DNA from 3 places in the Streptomyces fagopyri genome. Region 3 is predicted to be linked to each of the others. Evidence: riboswitches for the same ligand, from Rfam matches in the RefSeq annotation. Region 3 holds a riboswitch; each other region holds the start of a gene.
What was found. A riboswitch is a leader RNA that binds a small molecule or an ion and turns the genes downstream of it on or off. The one in region 3 is predicted to bind cobalamin.
Positions count from the first base shown of each region.

Region 1 (6,081 bases), 750 kb from region 3:
ACCCTCGGCGCGCCCGTGCCCGTCGCGCCGGAGGAGTCCGGCTGGAAGGACACCATCACCGTCAACGCCAACACCCTCGTCACCGTGGCCGGACGTCTGGCGGAGCAGACCGGCAAGGTGATGTACCACTGCCACATCCTGGACCACGAGGACGAGGGCATGATGCGGCCCTTCGTGATCATGCCGTCGGCCGTTCATGGAATCCATGACATGTTGATGGGGATGAACGGCGCCATGGGGATGAACCAGAAGGCGGGCGGGCACGCCGGGATGAAGATGTAGACCGGGTTCACACGCCCGCGCCGGATGGGCGGCTCGTCCCGGCCGAAGGGCCGGGGCCGGGCTGCCCGTACGGTGAGCTGACCTCGCCGGTGTCCGGATGCCGGGTGTCAGACGTCGTGTATTCCGTGACCCGGGGTGCCGCGTGGAGCCGGCCCCCGTCCGGGGGGCGGTGCGGTGGCCATGGCCGGAGGGGACATCGTCGCCGACGGTCCCACCCACGTCGTCGTGGCCTCACCGGCCTTCGCCGTCCGGCGGTCCCGGCCCTGGACCGCGGCGACCCGCGCGCACCTCACCTCCGTGGCGTGGCCGAGCGGTTCGTGACCGGCACCGGCTGCTCGGTGGCGGGCCGGGCGTGGCAACCGCACGGGGGTGCGGCTACCTGGAGGAGTGGTGAGCGAACATGGTGTCGAGAAGATCGTCCGGGACCTCCGTGTCCACCAGATCCTGGAAGGAACCAACGAGATCATGCGTGTTGTCGTCGCCCACGGCCTGACGGAGGCGTTCGGATGACCGGCGCCCATGACGCCGGGGCGGTCACCGGCGCCGACGACTCCGTGCTCCTGCGCACCGAGGGGCGTGCCGCGTACCTCACCCTCAACCGCCCCCGGGCGCTCAACGCGCTCACCCATGCCATGGTCCGCCGTATCGACGCCGCGCTGACGGTGTGGGAACACGACCCGGCCGTGGAGACCGTCGTCGTGACCGGCGCGGGGGAGCGGGGCCTGTGCGCGGGCGGCGACATCCGCGCGATCCATGACGACGCCAAGAACGGGGACGGCACGGCGTCGGCGGCCTTCTGGCGCGACGAGTACCGGCTCAACGCCCGTATCGCCCGCTACCCGAAGCCGTATGTCGCCGTGATGGACGGCATCGTGATGGGCGGCGGCGTCGGCGTCTCGGCCCACGGCAGCGTACGGATCGCCGGTGAGCGTTCCCGCATCGCGATGCCCGAGACGGGTATCGGCTTCGTCCCGGACGTGGGCGGCACCTACCTCCTCGCCCTCGCGCCCGGCCAACTCGGCACGCACCTCGCGCTGACGGGAACCGCGGTGGGCGCGGGCGACGCCCAGCTGTGCGGGCTGTCCGACCACTACGTGCCGTCCGGGTCCCTGCCACGCCTGGTCCAGGACCTCGCTCACGCACCGGTACGGGAGGTGCTGGGCCGACATGTCAGGCCCGCGCCGCCCGGAGAGCTCGCGGAAGCACGGGGATGGATCGACGCCTGTTACTCCGCCGCCACCGTCGAGGAGATCATCGGCCGCCTGCTGGACCACGGGGACAGTGGTGCCAAGCAGGCCGCGGAGACCCTGCTCGCCAAGTCGCCCACCGCGCTCAAGGTCACCCTCGCCGCGATGCGTGCGGCCCGCGGGCTCGGCTCACTGGAGAAGGTCCTGGACCAGGAGTACCGCGTCTCCTGCGCGGCGCTCACCGAACCGGACCTCGTGGAGGGCATCCGGGCCCAGGTCATCGACAAGGACCGCGACCCGCGCTGGTCACCACCGACGCTCGCCGAGGTCACCGACGCGGACGTCGCACGCTTCTTCACCCCGCTCGGCGAGCGCGAACTCGGCCTCGCCGCATCCGACATCACCCCCGAGGCTCCCTGGTGAGCGCCGTCGCGGTCGGTGGGATCGGGCACATGGGCGCAGCCACGGCCGCCAACCCGGTCATGACGGCCGATCGGATACGCGGCCGCGTCCAAGTCGTCCTCTCCCCGCGGGTGCCGGCCGCCCTCCACGTCCTCGACGCCCTGGAACTCGGCGACTTGAACGAGGTCGTCGCGGCCATCGACGAGAAGGAGCGCACGAGCGCCCCCGGCGACGAGGCGCGGGCCCGCTTCATCCACCGCTGACCCACAGGTCACGGCCGCCCGCCCTGCCCGGCGAGATGAAGATCACGACGGCTGGGACGGTCTTGGCCATGAACCCGACACGCGGTACGGTCAGTGCGATATCGACGACGGCATGGCGGAAGCCGGTGGAAATCCGGCACGGTCGCGCCACTGTGAACGAGACCCCCTCCTCGGGGGGTCTCTCAAGTCAGACCCGCAGCTGTCGTCCTGTGCACCACCGAGATGGGACGCGAACTCCCGAGGAGGTCCTGCCATGGCGCAGACCGTCGCTCCGCCGACAGCCACCCCGATCCCCGCCAAGCTGCCGATCGGCACGATCGTCCCCTGGGCGGTCTTCTTCGGCATCCTGATGCTGGTCCTGCTCTATTTCGTCGGTGCCGAGCAGGGCGCCACCGCCGTCGTCTCCGGCGAGGACGTCCACGAGTGGGTGCACGATGCCCGCCACCTCCTCGGCTTCCCCTGCCACTGACGAGGGGCACCGCGCACCCATGAACTCCGCAACTGTCAGAAATCTTCTCGTGCGGGGCATGCTCGCCGGTCTCGCCGCCGGTGTGCTGGCCCTCGTCGTCGCCTACTTCCTGGGCGAGCCCAGTGTCGACGACGCCATCGGATTCGAAGAGGCCCACGCCCCGGCACACGGGCACGAGGTCGAGATCGTCAGCCGTAGCCTTCAGTCCACCGGCGGCCTCGCCACCGGCGTGCTGATCTACGGCGTGGCCTTCGGCGGAATCGCCGCCCTCGCGTACTGCTTCGCGCTCGGCCGGGTCGGCCGCTTCAGCCCGCGCGCGACCGCGCTGCTGCTGTCCGGCTGCGCCCTGCTCGCGGTCTACGTCGTGCCGTTCCTGAAGTACCCGGCCAACCCGCCGTCCGTCGGCGATCCCGACACCATCGGCAAGCGCACGACGCTGTACTTCCTGATGATGGTGCTCAGTGTGCTTCTCGCGATCGCCGCCGTGATCATCGGCAAGCGGCTCGCACCCCGTTGGGGCACCTGGTACGGGACCGTCGCCGCGGTCGTCTTCTTCGCTCTCGTGATCGGAATCGCCTACGAGTTCCTTCCGGTCATCAACGAGGTCCCCAAGGACTTCCCGGCCACGTTGCTGTGGCGATTCCGTACCTCGGCCCTCGCCATCCAGCTCACCCTGTGGACCGGATTCGGTCTGGTCTTCGGTGAGTTGGCGCAGCGACTGCTGGCGCCGCGACCGGCGGCGGCCGTGGCGGCGGGAGCGACTCCCGTAACGAACTGACGCGTTCCCGCAGAGGTGACGCACCGAGAAGACGGCTGAGACACCGGTCGTCGATCACACGCAGAGGGCCCACCGGAACCGTCCGGGGGCCCTCTGCGTGTTCTCCCGGAATCCACGGCTCGGGAGACTGGCGGACGGCTCGGACGCCTTCCCGGTGGCGTGCGGGCGACGACGGCGACAGCGAGGGAGGAGGGGCGGCGATCCCGGGCGACCGGACGGCCACAACGGCGGTCGGCGCACTCGGTGGGCGCGAGATGGCGGCGCCTGCTCCTGAGGGCCGACGAGCGGCCCGTGTCGGCATCAGGCGGCCGGCGACCTGACGGGCGACGTCCGTCCCGCCTTCACGCCGGGCCCGTTCCCCGCTGTCTCAACGGCGCGGCAGCCGGGTCCACTTGAGATGCCGGCCGAAGGGTCGAGTACGTCCGGCAGGAGGTCTTCCGGCCGGTACGGCGGGACCACGCATCGGACGGCGTTCCTTGACGCGAACGCTGCCTGTCGCGGGGCCCCTGCCCCACTACGCCACGGTGTCCCGCACACTGCACCGCTCGCACCGACCGCGCCCCGGCCGGCTGCCCTTCCGCGGGGCGGCCCACCTCGCGCCGCTGGACCACGGCGACGGACTCGACCGTCGGTCGGCGGCAACCTGTCCGAACGGTCCACCGCGACCGGCTTCCCCGTCTCCCGGGCAGGTCGCGTCCGTTCTCCGTGGAGCGTCCGGGGCAGCCTCGGCCGCGGACGGAACGGCTGTCCGCAGCGGGGAGCGCCCCCGCTCCACCGTCGACCGAGGACCGACGAGAGCGACGGTACGTTCATTCCGCACCCGGGGGTCGGCCGTGCGCCGTGAGGACACGCCACAGAGGCCGCCGGCGTCCAAGTGGCCGCAATCACCGAACAGTTCAGGGGCCGCCGAGCACCACGGTCCGAGTGGAGTGGCGACGGAACGGGGCGGGCCCGTTGGTGCTGCCGGCCGGGCCGAGGAGAGTGGCGGGCGTGTGGGTCGGGGGCCGAGGCCCGTCGGCCGTACAGATGTCCACGCCGCGGGTGCGGTCGCCGGTCATCCCCTGTCCCATGGTCTCTCCCCAGGATCATGTGGCAACGAGGTGTGGAACGTGCAGGCCGAGGCTTCACGACGTACTGGTGTCCGACGCGGATCGTGGTCGCGTGATCACGGATCATAGCGTCCGCGCCGGGTCCGCCGGACACCGAAAGAGGGATCGCCCGGAACGGATCCGAAGGTGACTGCCAAGTGCGCGGCATCGCGAAGACGTCGGCCGACACCGTCCATGACCACCACACGGACCACCACCTGGGTCAGCGGCTCGTCCTGGACCGGCGCGACACCGTGACCGGCCTGATCGGCAGGGGCACGCGCACCGAGCGGGGCGCCCGGCACGTCCACGGCTCGCTCGTCACGGACGGGGAGGTACCGCCGGCCGATCCGGACCACGCGGGCGCGCGCCGAGTTCCGTTAACGCTGGTGTGAGGGAGCCCGGCGGAGGCCACCGCAAAGGTTCCTCCCGAGGTCAAAGGTGATGTCCGGGGCGTTTCCGGGACCGTTACCTGTTTGCCCCGTTGACACTCCGCATCTTCGCTACCTAGTGTCACGCCAACGTTCCGAATGCGTGGCGAGATTTCGAACGGTGAAAGGCAACCGTCGTGCGCATCAACGGAGTTGGCGCACGCCCGGTGGGTATGCCGTGGCGTGGGCCGACACGCGTCGAGGTGTACACCAACACAGGGATCGCCGAGGTCGGCAGGCCTTTGGCGGTGCTGGGTGACGCCGACGCACCGAGCGGCAATCTGCGAGACACGGAGGCTCCTGAGCACCAATCCCGGTACATGTGCCGAGCGACCTGGCCGGCGGCCGTCTCGTCGAGAGACGTCGGGTCCACTCCCGTGGTGATGCGCGCCAGGGCCTTCGAGGACCTCGGCTGCCACGGGCGGATCCACGAGGTCGCCGGGCCGGTCCGCCGCAGTGTGCCGCTCCGACCGAGGACCGGGCTGACCCGGTAGCCACGGATCTCGCCCTGTGGCCCAACTGTGAGATCTGGGCCGGGACACGGCGCGGTCGGCCGTATCCGCCCGGCCCCCAGTACCTTCCCGTAGTCATCTGATACCCCGTCATCTCCTCAACGACGAGAAGAACAAGGATCGATCATCATGCGCAACCGAAGAGCCGCCCTCGCCGCCCTCGCCGGTGCTGTTTCCGTCGCTCTCACCCTGTCGGCCTGTGGCAAGGACAGCAAGGACACCCCCGAGGGCGGCACGATCGGCATCGCGATGCCGACGCAGGCCTCCGAGCGCTGGATCGCCGACGGCAAGAACGTCGTCACGGACCTGAAGGCCAAGGGGTACAAGACGAAGCTGGTCTACGGCAACGACGACCCGAAGACCCAGGTCTCGCAGATCCAGGAGCTGATCACGCAGGGCGTCAGCGCACTGATCATCGCGGCCATCGACAACAAGTCGCTGAACAACGTGCTCCAGCAGGCGGCCGCCGCCAAGATCCCGGTGATCTCCTACGACCGGCTCATTCTCGGCACCAAGAACGTCGACTACTACGCCTCCTTCGACAACGAGCAGGTCGGCCGGCTCCAGGCCCGCTACATAGTCGACAAGCTCGGCCTGGAGGACGGCAAGGGGCCGTTCAACATCGAGCTCTTCGCCGGTTCCCCCGACGACAACAACACCAAGTACTTC
Region 1 covers NZ_CP045643.1:756,268-762,348, reverse strand. The annotation lists gene GFH48_RS03220 (multicopper oxidase family protein) at 1-282, shown strand, start outside; gene GFH48_RS38965 (hypothetical protein) at 463-603, shown strand; partial or broken gene GFH48_RS38960 (acyl-CoA dehydrogenase family protein) at 534-792, shown strand; gene GFH48_RS03210 (enoyl-CoA hydratase/isomerase family protein) at 789-1,892, shown strand; gene GFH48_RS03205 (hypothetical protein) at 1,922-2,134, shown strand; cobalamin riboswitch at 2,208-2,352, shown strand; gene GFH48_RS03200 (CbtB domain-containing protein) at 2,388-2,603, shown strand; gene GFH48_RS03195 (CbtA family protein) at 2,623-3,381, shown strand; gene GFH48_RS03190 (hypothetical protein) at 4,628-4,864, shown strand; gene chvE (multiple monosaccharide ABC transporter substrate-binding protein) at 5,542-6,081, shown strand, end outside.
Region 1: linked by a shared signal. The riboswitch ahead of GFH48_RS03200 (CbtB domain-containing protein) and the one ahead of GFH48_RS00035 (enoyl-CoA hydratase-related protein) in region 3 are both predicted to bind cobalamin.

Region 2 (6,081 bases), 7.0 Mb from region 3:
GGCCAACTCGGGCGTCCCGTATGTCGCATATGGGGCGACACGGACAGGCCCACCGAGGGCGCCCGCCATGTAGTGGATCAGGGGAAGCTCCGTCACGAGCGTGGACACCGCCGTCGCGTGCGCGGCGTGGGTGTGGACGACGGCGAGCGTGCCGGTGGCGCGGTACACGGCCAGATGCATCGGCAGTTCGCTGGTCGGACGGAGAGAACCGAGGGTCTGCCGGCCGTCGAGGTCCACCCCGACCACGTCGTCGGGGGTGAGCCGGTCGTAGGGCACTCCGGTCGGCGTGACCAGGACCGTGTCACCGACCCGCACCGAGACGTTGCCCGAGGTTCCGACGACCAGCCCGTCGGCCACCGTCCGGCGGGCCGTCGCGACGAGTTCGCCCCACGCGTCCGCCACCTCCCGTGTCCGCGCACCGCGTGCGCCCTCCCCCGCGTCCCGCCCGTCCCGCCGCCGCTCCGCCATGCCCGCGATCCTGTCAGGACGGACGTCAACCGGATGCCGGTGAGGGCACTTCGGGGCGGAAGACGTACGCCCGCAAGGGTGCATATGCGGACAGATCAGCATTTTAAAGTGATGAACCGACGATCGACGTGCATTGAATGATCTTCCACTGACCTCTGGGGGATCCACCGTGCACGACGTCATTCCGGGGGGAAACACGGCCCGAGGCCACAGCCCGTTCCGTCGCCGCGTCCGCGCCCTCGCGGCGGCGGCCGTCATGGCGGCGCTCGCCGCCACCGGAACCGCGCTCACCGGCGCGCCGACCTCGTCCGCCGGTGCGGCAGGTGCGGCCGGCGCGCCCAGGGGCCACGACGTCTCCTCCCACCAGAAGTACGTCGACTGGCAGAGCGCGAAGGCGAACGGCGCCCAGTTCGTCTACGTGAAGGCCACCGAGTCCCACACCTACCGCAACCCCTACTTCGACCAGCAGTACGACGGGGCGTTCGACGCGGGCATCCTCCGCGGCGCGTACCACTACGCAATTCCTAACAAATCGTCCGGAACCAGGCAGGCCGCGTATTTCGTACGCAACGGAGGCGTCTGGCAGGCCGACGGCCGGACGCTGCCGCCCGCGCTCGACATCGAGTACAACCCGTACAGCAGGCACAAGTGTTACGGCATGAGCAAAACCGGGCTCGTGCACTGGATCCAGGACTTCAGCGACGAGCTCGAACGGGAGACGGGCCGCCGCCCGGTGATCTACACGACCGCCCACTGGTGGACCACCTGCACCGGGAACAGCCGCGCCTTCGCCGCGGACCACCCTCTCTGGCTGGCCCGCTACGACTCATCGGACATCGGCGCGGTGCCGGGCGGCTGGTCGACGTGGACGTTCTGGCAGTACGACAACAACGGGGCCCTGCCGGGTGACCAGAATCTCTTCAACGGATCCCTGGCCCGGCTGAAGAGACTCGCGAGGGGCTGACGGAGCCCGATATTCCGCCTTCGTTCGAACCACGGGCCACTCCGCGGGCGTTCACGCCGACACAAACGGAGGGGAGAACCGTGGTTCGATACACCCCTAAGCCCGCCTCAGTTCATCTTCCGTTCACTCAGGTTGCCTACGGTCCAACTGCCACTGACGTCAAACAGAAGCCTGGGTAAATGGAACACATCACGCTCCTCCTCGGAATCGTGATCGTCACCGCTCTCGTGTTCGATTTCACGAACGGTTTCCACGACACTGCCAACGCGATGGCGACGACCATCTCGACCGGCGCTCTGAAGCCCAAGACGGCGGTGGCCATGTCCGCCGTGCTGAATCTCGTCGGTGCGTTCCTCTCCGTGGAGGTCGCCAAGACGATCTCCGGCGGACTCATCAACGAAGAGGGCATACGCACCGAAGTGATCTTCGCGGCGCTCGTCGGCGCCATCCTCTGGAATCTGCTGACCTGGCTCCTGGGTCTGCCCTCCAGTTCCTCCCACGCGCTGTTCGGTGGTCTGATCGGCGCCGCGGTCATGTCGGCCGGCTGGTCGTCGGTGAACGGCTCGACCGTCGTCACCAAGGTCCTGCTCCCCGCGGTCGCCGCGCCCGTCGTGGCCGGATTCGCCGCGATGCTGGCCACCCGGCTGACGTACCGGATCAGCAACCGCGCCGACCAGAGGGCGACCGCCAAGGGCTACCGCGCCGGCCAGATCGCCTCGGCCGGTCTGGTCTCGCTGGCGCACGGCACGAACGACGCGCAGAAGACGATGGGCATCATCACCCTCGCCCTGGTCACCGGAGGCGTGATCGCTCCCGGCTCGAACCCTCCCACCTGGGTCATCGTCTCGGCCGGTACCGCCATCGCGCTCGGCACCTACCTGGGCGGCTGGCGCATCATCCGCACGATGGGCAAGGGGCTGACCGACCTCGCGCCGCAGCAGGGCTTCGCCGCCCAGACCAGCGCCGCGACGGCCATCCTGGCCTCCTCGCACATCGGCTTCTCCCTCTCCACCACCCAGGTCTGCTCGGGCGCCGTGATGGGCTCGGGTCTCGGCCGCAAGGGCGGTGTCGTCCGCTGGTCGACCGCGACCCGGATGTTCGTCGCCTGGGGCCTGACCCTGCCGGCCGCCGGACTGGCCGGCGCCGCCGCCGAGTTCCTGACCAAGCAGGGCACCTGGGGCATCGTCCTCACCGGCGCGCTGCTGGTCGCCGGCGCCGGCGTCATCTGGACCCTGTCCCGGCGTCAGCCGGTCACCGTCGACAACGTCAACGACGTCGCCGCCGAGCCGGCCGGTGTCGTCACCACCGCGATGGCCGCGGTCGTCCCGCCGCCCGCGGGCCCCGTCGCCGGAGACCGGTCCGGCGATCTCAAGACCACCATCCCGTCCCCGGACGCGGAGCCCACCCGCCCGGCCACGGTGTAAGGACAGAACAGCATGAACATCGACTGGGCAGCCCTCGGCTCCGTCTTCGGAGTCAGCCTCGTGGTCACCGTGGCCCTCGTCGGCCTCTTCACCCTCGGCATCGTCGGTCTCACCAAGCGCGAGTCCGCGTCCGCCCAGGGTGGTTCGGCCGCTCTCGCGGTCACCGGCGCGTACGTCTGCTTCGCCGCGTGCGCGGCGGCGGTGGCGTACGGGATCTATCTCATCGTCGGCAAGTGACCTCGCGCGGGTGACCGCGCTCCGGCAAACAGCCTGAATCGGGCTTCACTTCACGTGGGGTGCGGGACGGATCACCGTCCCGCACCCCACGCGTATGCCGTCCCTCACCCCACGCGCACGTCCTCCCCCGCCCCTCGTCATGTGGGCCTTCGCACACTCTCCCCTCGCAGGTCAACGGCAAGTTGACGGGTCCTGCAACCCGTGGTGGACTGCCGGAGCCAAGTACGGCGACAGAAGAGGAAGCCGGTGTGAATCCGGCGCGGTCCCGCCACTGTGACCGGGGAAGGAACTCCCCGGGAGCCAGGAACTCTCACCGCCGGTCTCGTCGAACCAGGGCGTGGACACCCTGAGTGAGGACATATCGCCATGCGCGGCTGCCCGTTGCGGGTCTTGATGAGTACGAGGGTTCCACTTCACCCCACGGCCGGCTGACCCCGTGCGTGCCGATCGCGTCTTCGCGTACGGCGCCGCCACCGGCCTCCTCGGCGACCTGCTGCTCGGCGACCCCCGCCGGGGTCATCCGGTCGCCGCGTTCGGGCGGGCCGCGGGAGCCGTGGAGCGGATGCTGTGGCGGGACCACCGCGGATGGGGAGCGCTGCACACCAGCGTCTGCGTCGGGGGCGCCGGTGCGCTGGCCGCGCTGGCGAGCCGCTGCGCACGCCGTTCCCGTACCGCGTCCATCGCCCTGACCGCCGCCGCCACTTGGGCCGTCGTCGGGGGCACCTCCCTCGGGCGTGAGGCGCGGGCGATCGGTGCCGCGCTCGGCACCGGTGACGTCGAGGCCGCCCGCGCACGGCTGCCGCACCTGTGCGGGCGCGACCCCCAGGCGCTGGACCGCGACGGCATCGCGCGGGCCGTCGTCGAGTCGGTCGCCGAGAACACCTCCGACGCCGTGGTGGGCGCCCTGGTGTGGGGAGCGGTCGGCGGTGTGCCCGGACTGGTCGCCTTCCGCGCCGTGAACACGCTCGACGCCATGGTCGGGCACAGATCCGCCAAGTACCTGCGGTACGGCTGGGCTTCCGCGCGGCTCGACGACGTCGCGGGCTGGCCGGGAGCGCGGCTGACCGCGGCGCTCGCCACCGTCGCCGGCGACGACCCGCGCGGGGCGGTGCGCGCCTGGCGCGCCGACGCCCGCCGGCACCCGAGCCCCAACGCCGGTCCCGTGGAAGCCTCGTTCGCCGGATCGCTCGGGGTGCGGCTCGGCGGGCCCCTCTCGTACTCCGGCCGGATCGAGCACCGGCCCGTCCTCAACGACGGCGGGCGCGCCGTGCGCGTCGGCGACATCGAACGGGCCGTACGGCTGTCACGGCGCGTCGGCTGGCTCGCCCTGGGCGCGAGTGCCGCGGGACGACTGCTGGCCGGGCGGCTGATCGCCAGGGGCCCCCTCACGAAAGGGCGTACGACATGAGCGGCGGTCTCCTCGTCGCCGGAACCACCTCCGACGCCGGCAAGAGCGTCGTGACCGCCGGGATCTGCCGGTGGCTGGTGCGGCAGGGCGTCAAGGTCGCGCCCTTCAAGGCGCAGAACATGTCCTTGAACTCCTTCGTGACCCGCGAGGGCGCCGAGATCGGGCGCGCCCAGGCCATGCAGGCGCAGGCCGCCCGCGTGGAACCGACCGCCCTCATGAACCCCGTGCTGCTGAAGCCGGGCAGCGACCGGAGCAGTCAGGTCGTGCTCATGGGCAGACCGGTGGGCGAGATGACCGCCCGCGGCTACCACGGCGGCCGGCAGCAACAGCTCCTGGGCACCGTGCTGGACTGCCTCGCCGAGTTGCGGGGCACATATGACGCGGTGATCTGTGAGGGGGCCGGCAGTCCTGCCGAGATCAACCTGCGGCGGACCGACATCGTGAACATGGGGATCGCGCGCAACGCGCGGCTGCCGGTGCTCGTCGTCGGCGACATCGACCGCGGCGGTGTGTTCGCCTCGTTCTTCGGGACGGTCGCGCTGCTGTCCCGCGAGGACCAGGAGTTCGTCGCCGGATTCCTGGTCAACAAGTTCCGGGGTGATGTGTCCCTGCTGGAGCCCGGACTCGACATGCTCAAGGACCTCACCGGACGCCGTACGTACGGGGTGCTGCCCTTCCGGCACGGCCTCGGGATCGACGAGGAGGACGGCCTGCGCGTCTCCTTGCGGGGCGCCGTACGGGAGTCCGCGGTCGCCGGGCCGGTCGGCGAGGACGTCCTGCGCGTCGCGGTCTGCGCGGTCCCGCTGATGTCCAACTTCACGGACGTGGACGCGCTGGCCGCCGAACCCGGCGTCGTCGTACGGTTCGTGGACCGGGCCGCGGAACTCGCCGACGCCGACCTCGTCATCGTGCCCGGGACCCGGGGGACGGTGGCGGCGCTGCGGTGGCTGCGGGAACGCGGACTCGCGGAGGCCGTCCTGCGCAGGGCCCGCGAGGGCCGGCCCGTGCTCGGCATCTGCGGCGGCTTCCAGATCCTCGGTGAACACATCGAGGACGAGGTGGAGTCCAGGGCGGGCGCCGTCGACGGCCTCGGACTGCTGCCGGTGCGCGTGCGGTTCGCGCGCGAGAAGACCCTCACGCGCCCGGCCGGCGAGGCGCTCGGCGAACACGTCGAGGGGTACGAGATCCATCACGGCGTCGCCGAGGTGACCGGTGGCGACCCCTTCCTGGACGGGTGCCGTGTGGGCGCCGTCTGGGGTACCCACTGGCACGGCTCGCTGGAGTCGGACGGCTTCCGGCGTGCCTTTCTGCGCGAGGTGGCGGCCGCCGCGGGCCGCCGCTTCGTACCCGCCGCCGACACGTCGTTCGGGGCGCTGCGCGAGGAGCAGCTCGACCGGCTCGGCGATCTGATCGAGGAACACGCGGACACGGACGCGCTGTGGCGGCTCATCGAGTCGGGCGCGCCGCAAGGACTGCCCTTCATTCCACCGGGAGCGCCCGCATGAGCACAGTGTTGTTGTTGTCGACCGCCGACACCGATCTGCTGGCGGCCCGGGCCTCCGGCGCCCCGTACCGGATCG
Region 2 covers NZ_CP045643.1:7,052,702-7,058,782, reverse strand. The annotation lists gene GFH48_RS30480 (class II aldolase/adducin family protein) at 1-468, opposite strand, end outside; gene GFH48_RS30475 (lysozyme) at 725-1,432, shown strand; gene GFH48_RS30470 (inorganic phosphate transporter) at 1,612-2,856, shown strand; gene GFH48_RS30465 (hypothetical protein) at 2,869-3,093, shown strand; cobalamin riboswitch at 3,282-3,422, shown strand; gene GFH48_RS30460 (cobalamin biosynthesis protein) at 3,530-4,501, shown strand; gene GFH48_RS30455 (cobyric acid synthase) at 4,498-6,006, shown strand; gene cobN (cobaltochelatase subunit CobN) at 6,003-6,081, shown strand, end outside.
Region 2: linked by a shared signal. The riboswitch ahead of GFH48_RS30460 (cobalamin biosynthesis protein) and the one ahead of GFH48_RS00035 (enoyl-CoA hydratase-related protein) in region 3 are both predicted to bind cobalamin.

Region 3 (6,081 bases):
CACCCTCCTCGGCGCCGTGAACGGACTCGTCCCGCATTTCACCGGCGGCACCCTCTACGGACGCGTCACCGTGGACGGCCGCGACACCGCCCACCATCCGCCGCGCGAGCTCGCCGACGTCGTGGGCGTGGTCGGCCAGGATCCGCTCGACGGCTTCGTCACCGACATCGTGGAGGAAGAACTCGCCTACGCCATGGAGCAGCTGGCGATCCCGGCCGCCACCATGCGCAAGCGTGTCGAGGAGACCCTCGACCTGCTCGGCCTCGCCGACCTGCGACACCGGGCCCTGCACGAACTCTCCGGCGGACAGCAGCAGCGCGTCGCCATCGGCTCGGTCCTCACCGCCCACCCCCGCGTCCTCGTCCTCGACGAACCCACCTCCGCCCTGGACCCCACCGCCGCGGAAGAGGTCCTGGCCGCCGTCACCCGCCTCGTGCACGACCTCGGCGTCACCGTCCTCATGGCCGAACACCGCCTCGAGCGCGTCGTCCAGTACGCCGACCGCATCGTCCACCTGCCGGGCGAGGGCCGGGTGGTGGGCGGGCTGCCCGCCGACATCCTGCGCAACTCCTCGATCGCGCCCCCGATCGTCGAACTGGGACGTGCGGCAGGCTGGTCCCCGCTGCCCCTGTCGATCCGCGACGCCCGCCGGGCCGCCGCCCCGCTGCGCACCCGGCTGGCCGGCCGCACCCCCGTTCCCGCGCGGCCGCGCCGCGCCGCCGAGGGGTCCCCAGCACTCACGGCGCGCGGAGTGACGGTGAGCTATCACGGCGTTCCCGCCGTCCGGGAGGTCGACCTCGATCTGCGTAGCGGGGAGGTCACAGCCCTCATGGGCCGCAACGGATCCGGCAAGTCCTCGCTGCTGTGGGCCCTCCAAGGCTCAGGGCCCCGCCGGGCGGGAAGCGTGACGGCGGACACCGGAGACGGAGCCACGAGAGATCCGCACACCGTCTCCGCCGCCGAGGCACGCCGCATCATCGGCCTGGTACCCCAGACACCGGCCGACCTGCTCTATCTGGAAAGTGTCAAGCAGGAGCTGGACCAAGCGGACTCGGAGTCGCGCAGGTACGAGTCGGACACCAGCGCGGTCGGCGCGGGGGAGAGGGCCCGGGCGATCCTGGACCGGCTGGTACCGGGCCTCGACGACCACACCCACCCGCGGGACCTGTCCGAGGGACAGAAACTCGCCCTGGTCCTGGCCATCCAGCTCTCCGCCGCTCCCCGGGTCCTCCTCCTGGACGAGCCGACCCGTGGACTCGACTACCGCGCGAAGACCCAGCTCATCGGCATCGTGAACGCGCTGGCGTCCGAGGGGCGGGCCGTCGTGATCTCCACCCACGACGTCGAGTTCGCCGCCCGCGCCGCGGACCGGGTCGTGGTCATGGCCGAGGGGGACATCGTGGCCGACGGGCCGACCGCGGAAGTCATCGTCGCCTCCCCGGTCTTCGCCCCGCAAACAGCGAAGATCCTCTCACCGCTGCCCTATCTGACGGTCGAGCAGTTCACCGCGGCGCTCGACGACACCGACGACACGAAGGCGGGAGCATGACCTCCCCGTTCGCCTCCGCCATCCGTCTCACCCCACGGGCCGGCGTCGTCATCGCCCTGGCCGCGTTCCTCGGGGCGGTCGCGTTCTTCTGGCCGTTCGTCGTGGCGCCGGGAAAGTTCGGCTCCAACTACGCTCCTCCGCTGATCTTCGGCGTGCTGCTGGTGCTCGTGCTGTGCGTGGTGCTCTCCGAGATCGCCGAGGGCGGCATCAACTCCAAAGCACTGGCCATGCTCGGGGTGCTGTCGGCCGTCAACGCGGCCCTGCGGCCACTGGGCGCCGGAACCGCCGGCATCGAGACGGTCTTCTTCGTGCTGGTCCTGGCCGGCCGTGTCTATGGGCCCGGCTTCGGGTTCACCCTCGGCTGCACCTCCCTGTTCGCCTCCGCGCTCATCACCGGCGGGGTCGGGCCGTGGATGCCGTACCAGATGTTCGGCTGTGCCTTCGTGGGCATGCTCGCCGGATTCCTGCCCAGGGCGTCCGGTCGGCGGGAGGTGCTCCTGCTGGCCGTCTACGGATCGGTCTCCGGCTATCTCTTCGGGTTCCTGCTCAACCTGTCGTTCTGGCCGTTCTCCCTCGACCCGAACAGCTCCATCGCCTACCTCCCCGGCCTGCCCTTCACCGAGCAATGGCACCGCTACATCGCCTTCGACCTCGCCACCTCACTGGGCTGGGACACCGGACGCGCGGTCACCAACTTCGTGTGCATCCTGCTGGCCGGCCCAGCCGTGCTCACCACATTCCGACGTGCCGCCCGACGCGCTCGCTTCCAAGCACCTGTGCGGTTCACCGCGTCGAAGCGCGCCGAATCCGAGTCCCACTGACCACGTTCGCCAAATCAGCCGCGTGTCGTAGTGGATTTACTAGGGCGTCCAACCATGTCCTCGTGGGCAAGACCCGCGGTGCAGGGAAGCCGGTGTGAATCCGGCACGGTCCCGCCACTGTGACCGGGGAGTACGTCGTCGAGCAGGACGCCACCGAAGAGCAGGATGCCGGGAAGGTGGACGGCACGCGTTGATCCGGGAGTCAGGATACCGGCCGCGGTTTGTTCCGTGTTTTCCACGAGGATGGAGCAGACACGCAGGGCACCAGTGTGCGCCCATGACCCGACCCGCAGGCCCGGACCGTCTTCGCGTGCTGAACTTCCCGCACGCGCAACGGACACGGTGTCCGTACCGATGCCTGTTGTGCCGGCGTCGCGCACCAGGCGTCGAGCCGCTTCCGTGCTGGCGTACGCGATCAGAGCTTTCTGAACGTCTCTTCGCGTCATACGTCGTCCCGCGTTCTCTCGCGCGTACAGGGCGCTGCCCGTGCGTGCCGATGAGCGACGCGCCATCCCCGGATCCCACCTGACGAGAGCAGGCACTCATGGTCCGTGAACACGACCACGCCCCGGTACGCGAGTTGAACCACTTCATCGGCGGCAAGCACACCCCCGGAACATCGGGAACGTACGCAGACGTCTACGACCCCTACGGGCGAGGTACAGGATGCAGCCGCAGCAGTACATGGACATGTACCTCAGCGACTGGTTCACCGCCTGGGACCGACTCGCACAGCTGCGTACCCCCACCATCGCGGCCGTCGCCGGGTACGCCCTGGGAGGGGGCTGCGAGCCGGCGATGCTCTGCGACATCCTGCTCGCCGCCGACACCGCCGTCTTCGGCCAGCCGGAGATCAAGCTCGACGTGATCCCCGGCATCGGCGGCTCACAGCGACTCACCCGGGCGGTCGGCAAGGCCAAGGCCATGGAGCTGTGCCTGACCGGGCGCACGAGGGACGCGACCGAGGCCGAGCGCGCCGGACTCGTCTCCTGCGTCGTGCCGGCCCAGGAACTGCTGGGGGAGGTCCTCGCCGTCGCGGAGACCGTCGGAGGCATGTCGCTGCCGGTGGCGATGATGGCCAAGGACGCCGTCGGCCGGGCCTTCGAGACCACGCTCGCCGAAGGTGTGCGCTTCGAACGCCGTCTGTTCCACGCCGTGTTCGCGACCGCCGACCAGAAGGAAGGGATGGAGGCCTTCATCGACAAACGGCCGCCGGACTTCAGCCACCGGTGATCAGGGCGCTCGCGCGTCGGACCGCACCACACCACGTGACAGCGAGACCAATGCCGGGTGGTGCGGCCTGGAGCCGGTACCTGCTACGCGGGGATGGCGTCGGAAGGTGAGTGGGTCCCGGAGAGAGCGCTGAACGCCGTGGGAAGGTATGGCGGTCCTCCCACGGCGTTCGGTCTGCATGCGGTCTTCCTACTTCGCCTCGCTCTCGGCCGGGTCCTTGGTGAAGGCCGCGGCCGTGGTGCGCAGCGGCACCTCCTTGATGAAGAAGGCCAGCACGAAGGCGACCACCAGCACCACTGCGCCGACCAGGAACGCCACCGTGACCGCGTTCGTGAAGCCGACCTTGAAGGGGTGGGCGAGGACGGGGTCGAGGTGGCTGAGGAACGACGTGTCGTTGAGCGTGCCGACGGAACCGGAGGACGCGGATGTCAGCGTCTTGAGCTGGTCGGGGTGGGCCTGGGCCGCGGCCTGGAAGGCGGCTGTGCCGCGTGCGTCGGAGAAGGCGTCGCTGATCTTGTCGCCCACCACGGAGTAGACGATCGACAGGAACACGGCGACACCCGCCGTGCCGCCCATCTGCCGGAAGAACGTGGTCGACGAGGTGGCGACGCCGATGTCGCGCGGCGGTACGGCGTTCTGCATGGCCAGCACGATGGTCTGCATGTTCAGACCCAGACCGGCGCCGACCACGAACATCGAGATGTCGGCGTAGAGGAGGCCGCTGTCGGCCGTCAGCCGCCAGAGCATGAGCATGCCGATGACGAGCAGTCCGCCGCCGATGATCGGGAAGATCTTGTACCGGCCGGTGCGAGAGGTGATCTGGCCCGCGACGACGGACAGCGCCATGATGCCCAGCACCAGCGGGAGGGTCAGCAGACCCGCCTTGGTCGGGGAGTTGCCCTTGACGAGCTGGAGGTAGAGCGGCAGCAGGGTGATCCCGCCGAACATACCGATACCGATGATCGTCGACTGGGCGGCCCCGACGGCGAACACACCGTTACGGAAGAGCCGCATCGGCAGCAGCGCGTCATCTCCGGCGCGGTGCTCGGCGAACAGGAAGCTGACGATGCCGAGGGCACCGATGACGTAGCAGACGAGCGAGGAGGTGGAACCCCAGCCCCACGTCCTGCCCTGTTCCGCGACGATCAGCAGGGGTACGAGCGCGACCATGAGCGAGATCGCGCCCGCGAAGTCGATGCGGTGCTCGCGCCGATTGTGCTCCAGGTGGAGGACCTTGGCCACCACGATCAGCGCCACGATGCCGATCGGGACGTTGATGAGGAAGATCCAGCGCCAGCCGTCGATGCCGAGCAGCGTGTTCTGACCGGCCAGCGCGCCGCCGACGACCGGGCCGAGCACGCTGGACGTGCCGAAGACGGCCATGAAGTAGCCCTGGTACTTCGCCCGTTCGCGCGGCGGGATGATGTCGCCGATGATCGCGAAGGCGAGGGAGAACAGGCCGCCGGCGCCTATGCCCTGGAAGGCGCGGAACGCGGCCAGCATGTACATCGAGGTGGAGAGTGTGCAGAGCGCCGAGCCGGTGATGAACACCGCGATGGCGAAGAGGAAGAAGGGTTTGCGTCCGTACTGGTCGGACAGTTTGCCGTACATCGGGGTGGCGATCGTCGAGGTGATGAGGAACGCGGTGGTCACCCATGCCTGCGCGGTCAGCCCGTTGAGGCTTTCACCGATCTTGTAGATCGCGGTCGAGACGACGGTCTGGTCCAGAGCCGCCAGGAACATCCCGAGCAGAAGTCCGGACAGGATCACCATGATCTGCTGGTGGGTGTAGCCGGTTCTCGGCGCTTCCCCCGTACCGGCCGGGCCGATCTCGGCGGACGCGGCACTGGTGGAACTCATGCGGTGGTCTCCTCCTGGCTCACCGGCGGACGGAAGCCCTTCCAGTCCTGGGCCGCGAGCGCGGTTTTGTACGTTTCGAAGTCGTCGATGAAGCGCACCAGCAGTGCGGCCAGCTTCTCGCGATCATGGTTGTCCCATGCGTGGAGCATTTCCTCGAAGTGCGCGTCGCGCGACCGTGTCCGGTCGGCGACGGAGCGCCGGGCCTTGTCGGTGGCCACCAGCTGGCAGGCGCGGCCGTCATCGGCGTCCGAGCGTTTTTCGAGGAAGCCGTCACGTACGAGTTGCGCCACATGACGGCTCACGGTGGAGGGGTCGGAGTCGACCAACTCCGCCAGCTTCTTGACGCGCATGGGCCCGTGTTTCACCAGCACGCTCATCAAGATCTGGACCGACCAGTCGATGTCGTCGCGAGCCCGGTCCAGTAGCTGCGCGCGGGTGCGGATGAACATCCGCATGAGGCGGTCGACGCCCTCGGAGAGTTGCCGGATGGACTCAGGGCCCTCGGACTCTCCAGGTGACGTGCTGTGATCCCCCTCCGGGGGCGGATTGCCCACGTGTGTACCTCTCTTGACGTCACCAACCAGTTGCATGTGTCGCGCAACTATATGCCATCCCGGA
Region 3 covers NZ_CP045643.1:5,732-11,812, reverse strand. The annotation lists gene GFH48_RS00045 (ABC transporter ATP-binding protein) at 1-1,549, shown strand, start outside; gene GFH48_RS00040 (ECF transporter S component) at 1,546-2,370, shown strand; cobalamin riboswitch at 2,430-2,603, shown strand; partial or broken gene GFH48_RS00035 (enoyl-CoA hydratase-related protein) at 3,037-3,603, shown strand; gene GFH48_RS00030 (MDR family MFS transporter) at 3,793-5,463, opposite strand; gene GFH48_RS00025 (MarR family winged helix-turn-helix transcriptional regulator) at 5,460-5,912, opposite strand.